DNA from 2 places in the Stenotrophomonas sp. S4 genome. Region 1 is predicted to be linked to the other one. Evidence: riboswitches for the same ligand, from Rfam matches in the RefSeq annotation. Region 1 holds a riboswitch; the other holds the start of a gene.
The links. Region 1 has a riboswitch for cobalamin ahead of ACUZUJ_RS01140 (epoxyqueuosine reductase QueH). Riboswitches for the same ligand answer to the same signal wherever they lie in the genome.
Positions count from the first base shown of each region.

Region 2: it holds a riboswitch for cobalamin, as region 1 does, so the genes downstream of both, btuB (TonB-dependent vitamin B12 receptor) here and ACUZUJ_RS01140 (epoxyqueuosine reductase QueH) in region 1, are expected to answer to the same signal.

Region 1 covers NZ_CM196188.1:270,012-273,227, reverse strand. The annotation lists gene ACUZUJ_RS01145 (nicotinate phosphoribosyltransferase) at 1-1,197, shown strand, start outside; cobalamin riboswitch at 1,347-1,561, shown strand; gene ACUZUJ_RS01140 (epoxyqueuosine reductase QueH) at 1,723-2,409, shown strand; gene pncA (bifunctional nicotinamidase/pyrazinamidase) at 2,465-3,091, shown strand.
Region 2 covers NZ_CM196188.1:561,420-564,635, forward strand. The annotation lists gene btuB (TonB-dependent vitamin B12 receptor) at 1-1,586, opposite strand, end outside; cobalamin riboswitch at 1,702-1,924, opposite strand; gene ACUZUJ_RS02545 (histidine phosphatase family protein) at 2,067-2,645, shown strand; gene ACUZUJ_RS02550 (TfoX/Sxy family protein) at 2,696-3,058, opposite strand; gene msrC (free L-methionine (R)-S-oxide reductase MsrC) at 3,055-3,216, opposite strand, start outside.

The sequences.
Region 1 (3,216 bases):
TTCGCCGCCCATGGCGAACCGTTCAACGAGGCCGGCTGGCGCGATATCGTCGACCGGCTTGACGGCCACCTGCCGGTGCGCATCCGCGCCGTGCCGGAGGGCAGCGTGGTGCCCACCCACCAGGCACTGATGACCATTGAATCGACCGATCCGGCCGCGTTCTGGGTGCCCTCGTACCTGGAAACGCTGCTGCTGCGCGTGTGGTACCCGGTCACCGTGGCCACCATCAGCTGGCATGCACGGCAGACCATTGCCGCGTTCCTGCAGCAGACCAGCGACAACCCGCAGGGGCAGCTGCCGTTCAAACTGCACGACTTCGGCGCGCGCGGCGTCTCGAGCCTGGAATCGGCCGCGCTGGGCGGTGCCGCGCACCTGGTCAACTTCCTCGGCACCGATACCGTCTCGGCCCTGTGCCTGGCGCGCGCGCACTATCACGCGCCGATGGCCGGCCATTCGATTCCCGCCGCCGAGCACAGCACCATCACCAGCTGGGGCCGCGAGCGCGAGGTGGACGCCTACCGCAACATGCTGCGCCAGTTCGGCAAGCCCGGTGCGATCGTAGCGGTGGTGTCGGACAGCTACGACATCTACCGCGCGATCAGCGAGCACTGGGGCACCACCCTGCGCGATGAAGTGATTGCCTCGGGCGCGACCCTGGTCATCCGCCCCGATTCGGGTGACCCGGTGGAGGTGGTGGCCGAAAGCCTGCGCCGGCTGGATGAAGCCTTCGGCCACACCCTCAACAGCAAGGGCTACCGCGTGCTCAACCACGTGCGGGTGATCCAGGGCGATGGCATCAACCCGGACACGATCCGAGCGATCCTGCAGCGCATCACCGACGACGGCTACGCCGCCGACAACGTGGCCTTCGGCATGGGCGGTGCGCTGCTGCAGCGGCTGGACCGCGATACCCAGAAGTTCGCGCTGAAGTGTTCGGCCGCACGGGTGGACGGCGAGTGGATCGATGTCTACAAGGACCCGATCACCGACGCCGGCAAGACCAGCAAGCGCGGCCGCATGCGCCTGCTGCGGCGCCTGGATGACGGCAGCCTGCACACGGTGGCATTGCCTTCCAGCGGTGACGACACGCTGCCAACCGGCTTCGAGGACGCGATGGTGACCGTGTGGGAGAACGGCCGGTTGCTGCACGACCAGCGGCTGGATGAGATCCGCGCGCGGGCGGCGGCGGGGCATTGAAGGTGCATCCCGACCGGGGTCAGAGCCCGCTGCGTGGCAGCGGGATCCGACCCCTTCCTTCCGCTGGGGTCGGATCCCGTTGCAGCGCAACGGGCTCTGACCCCGATGCCCCTTGACCCTGGCCAGCAACGCGTCCACCGTGGGCACGCCGAAGGTATCCCTGCCGTAGTTGTCATCGCGGCAGGGATTTAAACGGGAATCCGGTGAAGGCGCTTCGCGCGCCCATTCCGGAGCTGCCCCGCAGCGGTGAATGGAAACGAATCCTGCCAACAGCACTGGGCTCACGCCTGGGAAGCGGCGGGTAGTAGGTGGGCTGCGGCCCGTGTCCATCAGCCCGAATACCGGCCCCGGCCGGGGGACACGACCGTCCCCTGACTCGACCTGGAATCTCCGCGGGGAGGTTGCCGGGGCCGCCGTCGTCCTGCGCGTGCAGGCGGTGTGGCCGCGCGCGTCCTGTTCACGGTATCCAGCCAGACCCGTTCACCCACGCGCTGATGCATGGGCCACCGCCGTTGCCGGCGGTCCATGCGGTACCTGACGATGACCGAGCTCCAACGCCCCACCCTGACCCTGCCCGCCGACGGCAAGCGCCTGCTGCTGCATTCGTGCTGCGCGCCCTGTTCCGGCGAAGTGATGGAGGCGATCACCGCCTCCGGGATCGACTACGCGATCTTCTTCTACAACCCCAACATCCATCCGGTGAAGGAATACGAGCTGCGCAAGCAGGAGAACATCCGCTTCGCCGAACAGCACGACATCCCGTTCATCGACTGCGACTACGACACCGACAACTGGTTCAGCCGTGCGCGCGGCATGGAGAACGAGCCCGAGCGCGGCATCCGCTGCACGATGTGCTTCGACATGCGCTTCGAACGCACCGCGCTGTACGCGCACGAGCACGGTTACGACACCATCAGTTCGTCGCTGGGCATCTCGCGCTGGAAGAACATGGCGCAGATCAACGACTGCGGCATTCGCGCCGCGTCGCGCTATGAAGGCCTGCAGTACTGGGACTACAACTGGCGCAAGGGCGGCGGTGCCAGCCGCATGATCGAGATCAGCAAGCGCGAGCAGTTCTACCAGCAGGAATACTGCGGCTGCGTGTACTCGCTGCGCGATGCCAACCGCCACCGCCGCGAGAACGGGCGCGAACGGATCAAGATCGGCCTGCTGTACTACGGGCAGGACGCTGAGGCGCCGCAGGGCGATTGACGTGCAGGCATGGGGCGGCCACGCTGGTCGCCCCTTCTGTTGTACCGGACCTGCCATGACCGCCCTGCCCGCCGATGTCGCCCTGCTGGTGATCGACCTGCAGCCGGACTTCATGCCCGGCGGTGCGCTGGCCTGCGACCAGGGCGATGCGCTGGTGGCACCGATTGCCGACCTGCTGGCACAGCGTCGCTACCGCACCGTGGTGGCGACCCAGGACTGGCACCCGGCCGACCATGCCTCGTTTGCCAGCCAGCACCCTGGCCAGCGCCCGTTTGAGACCATCCTGCTGCATGCACAGCCACAGACCTTGTGGCCCGACCACTGCGTGCAGGGCAGCGCCGGTGCCGCGCTGCACCCGGGCGTGGACTGGACGGTGGCCGACGTGATCCTGCGCAAGGGCACGCGCCAACAGGTGGATTCGTACAGCGCCTTCCGCGAGAACCACGGCCCCGATGGCGAGCGCCCGGCCACCGGCCTGGCCGGCTGGCTGCACGAGCGGCGCATCCGCGAAGTGCACGTGTGCGGCCTGGCCCGTGACTACTGCGTGCTGTGGAGCGCGCAGGACGCGGTGAAGTCCGGCTTCCGGGTGAAGTTCCTGTGGGACCTGACCCGGCCGGTGACCGAAGCCAACGACGCGATGGTGCGCGAAGCGCTGGGCAAGGCGGGGATCGCGATCGCCTGAGGCGTGACCGCCGGGCATGGCCCGGCGCTACCGCGCACGTCGCTTATGCCGCTTGCGCGCTCCTGCCCACGACAACACAATCGATTCATCCAGCCCCCAAACTACGCCCCCTACAGATCGCGGGA
Region 2 (3,216 bases), 290 kb from region 1:
TCCAGGCGTGCGGTCTGCTGTGCACGGCGCGGCAGCCAGTTGTCGAACTGGGTGCTGCCGTGGGTGCGGTTGCGCGGGTCGGTGTAGCTCAGCTGCGCGTTGATGTCGAAGCCGGCCAGCAGCACGCCACCGGTCAGCTCGGCACCGCGGATGCGTGCCTTCTCCACCTGCTGCATCTTGAAGGTTGCCGCGTCGTAGGTGATCAGGTCATCGATGCGGGTCTCATAGACGTCCAGGCCCCAATGCCAGCCCTGGCCCTGCTGCGAAACACCGAGGTTGGCGCTCTTGGACTTCTCCGGCTTCAACGTCGGCACGCCGCTCCACGGGTCGTACAGGTCGCTGAAGGTCGGCGCCTTGAACGCGGTGCCGTAGCTGGCGTTGAGGCGCAGGCCGTGGTCCAGCTGCATCGCCCAGCCGAGACTGCCGGTGGCGTGGTTGCCGAACTGCTGGTTGTCGTCGTTGCGTGCGCTGGCCTGCAGCTGGTGGCGGCCGAAGCGGCCCTGGTACTGCACGAACACACCGGTGTTGCGGCGGCTGTCGACGAGGTAGCCCGCGCTGCTGCCATCCAGGTTGTCTTCGCTCCAGTCCACGCCGGTGCTCAGCAGCTGGCCTTCGGCCAAGGTGAAGTCACCCTGCAGCGAGGCGCTGTCGCGGTGGGTCTGTGCGCTGCCGCGTGCGCCGAAGTCGCCGAAGTTGTCCGACTCGTTGTCGCTGCGGCCGACGTTGGCGGTGAACGCCAGGCGCTCGGACGGGGTGTAGCGCACCTTGCCGGCCAGCACCTGCTGGCGGGTCTCGGAGTAGTTGTAATAGCCGTCGTAGTGGTTCTTGCCGTCGGCGCGCAGCGCGCTGCCTTCCACGGTCCACTGGTCGTTGAAGGTGTAGCCGCCACGCAGGCTCTTGGACAGGTTGCGGTAGCCGTCGCGGTCGGGTTCATCGGCGAAGCAGCCGGCGAACAGCGTCGCCGAGCCACGGCAGGCATCGATGCCATCGGAATGCTGGTAGGCGATGTCGGCGCCGAACCAGCCGCGTTCGGTGCCACCACCGATGCCGCCGCTGGCTTCGCGCAGGCCGTTGCTGCCGCCACCGAGCTGGACGTGCGGAGCAAAATCGCCCTGGTTGCGGCGGATGAAGATCTGGATCACGCCACCGATGGCGTCGGCGCCGTACAGGCTGGACTGCGGGCCACGCACGATTTCCACGCGTTCGATCTGCGCCAGCGGCAGGTCCTGGTACATGGCCAGGCCGAGGTCGGCACTGTTGATGCGCACGCCATCGACCAGCACCACGGTGTGGCCCGAGTTGGTGCCGCGCAGGAACAGCGAGCTCTGCTTGCCGAGGCCGCCGGCATTGGTCAGGTTGATGCCGGCACGGCCGCGCAGCAGCTCCTGCAGCGAGGTGGCCTGGCTGGATTCGATCTGCGCGCGGTCGATCACCTGCGCCGGCGCGATGCTGTCCTGCAGGGCGATCGGGGTGCGGGTGGCGGTGACCAGGATCTGGTTGAGCGCGGTGGTGTCATCGGCGGCCTGGGCCAGCGCGGGCAGGGCGGCCAGCACGGCCAGGGACAGCATTCGGGACTGCAGCTTCATGGGGGACTCCAGGTGCCACGCACGCCCGCGTGGCGAAGGGGAGGAGCCGCGAAGGCAGGCATGCGCCGACGCCGCAGCGCAGGCTGCGGTCATCCAGCGCCATGCCCACCGCATCGCGACCTGAGGCTTCCTGGCCGGTCTCCGGGCTTGCCGCCGGGTGGCGCGAGGCCACCGTCCAGGCGCCTTCCCATGCCTGCGGCACAGTGGCGTTGTTGCCTGGAACTGACGTGCTTACCGTTGCGGGGGCAGCGCCGGCCTGGCGTGGCATCACGCGTCACCGGCTTCCCGTTTCAACCTGCCGGCCGTGGCCGCAGGTCACCTGGAAGTGCGCGCAGTCTACGGCATCACAGGCGGCCCGTAGCGTCGAGCCTGCTCGACTGCCTTTGCTGTGCCCTTAGAATGGTCCCTCGATCCCGTGGTGCCGTTGCCGATGTCCGCCCGTTTTCCGCTGTTCCCGCGTTGCCTGTACAGGACGCACGCATGATCCTCGACCTGGTCCGCCACGCCGGCAACGGTCGCGATGAGTTCCTCGATGGCCGCAGCGATCCACCGCAGCTGGCCCGCCTGCCGCAGGAACTGGTCGATGCCTACGCCGCGCAGCCGTGGGAGCGGGTGATCAGTTCGCCACGGCTCCGCTCGCTGCACACGGCGATGGCCCTGGCTACCCCGCGTGGGCTGGACGTGGAAGCGGACGAGGAATGGGAAGAGCTGGATTTCGGCGATTGGGACGGGCAGTCGCTGTTCGACCTGCCGGAGGACGCACTGGCGGCCTTCCATGCCGATCCGCATGCATTCCCGCCGCCGAACGGTGAAAGCTGGGGCCACTTCGAGCGGCGCATCGCGCGCGCGCTGGATCGCCTGCTCGATGATGATGATCCGGTGCCGACGCTGGTGGTCAGTCATGGCGGCCCGCTGCGCATGGTGCTGTCGCAGGTCTGTGGCCTGCCGATGTCGCTGTGCTGGGCATTGCGCATCGACCACGGCACCCGTCTGCGGGTGTGGCTGGAGCGCGGCGAGGTCGGGCTGGTGGGCGAGCTGCTGGAGCTGCAGCAGCCCTGACCCGACGGTAGTGCCGGCCGCTGGCCGGCATGCCCAGGAACGCGGGTGCCTCAATCCTCGTCGGTGTGCTCGGCCACGCTGTCTTCCGCGTCATCGTCGGCATCGAAACGCTGCTCATGCACCGGACCCGAAGCGGGGCCGGCCGCCTTCAGAGGGTGCGCGGCGATGCGTGCTTCGTAATCCTGCACCAGCGCCTCACGCTGCGGCTCGCTCAGTTCCTGCCAGTGGCAGTCCAGCAGCGCGCCTTCCAGCGAGTACAACAGGTTCAGGCTGGGCTTGAAGCCCGCGCGCTTGACCTTGACGAAGGCGCCGACCGCGCCGATCGCAACCAGGTCCTCGCGGCTGCGCAGGCCGACCTGGCGCAGCCAGGCTGCACTCTTGGGGCCGATGTTGCGCAGCTTCGGCGCGCTCATCCAAGTGCCTCGACGAACACGCGGGCGATGGCTTCCAGGCCGGCCTGGTCGTCGGCGTCGAAGCGGCCGACCTTCGGGCTGTCGATGTCGAATACGCCGATCAGTTCATCGCCGCGCAGCAGCGGCACCACCAGTTCCGAACGCGAGGCCGAATCGCA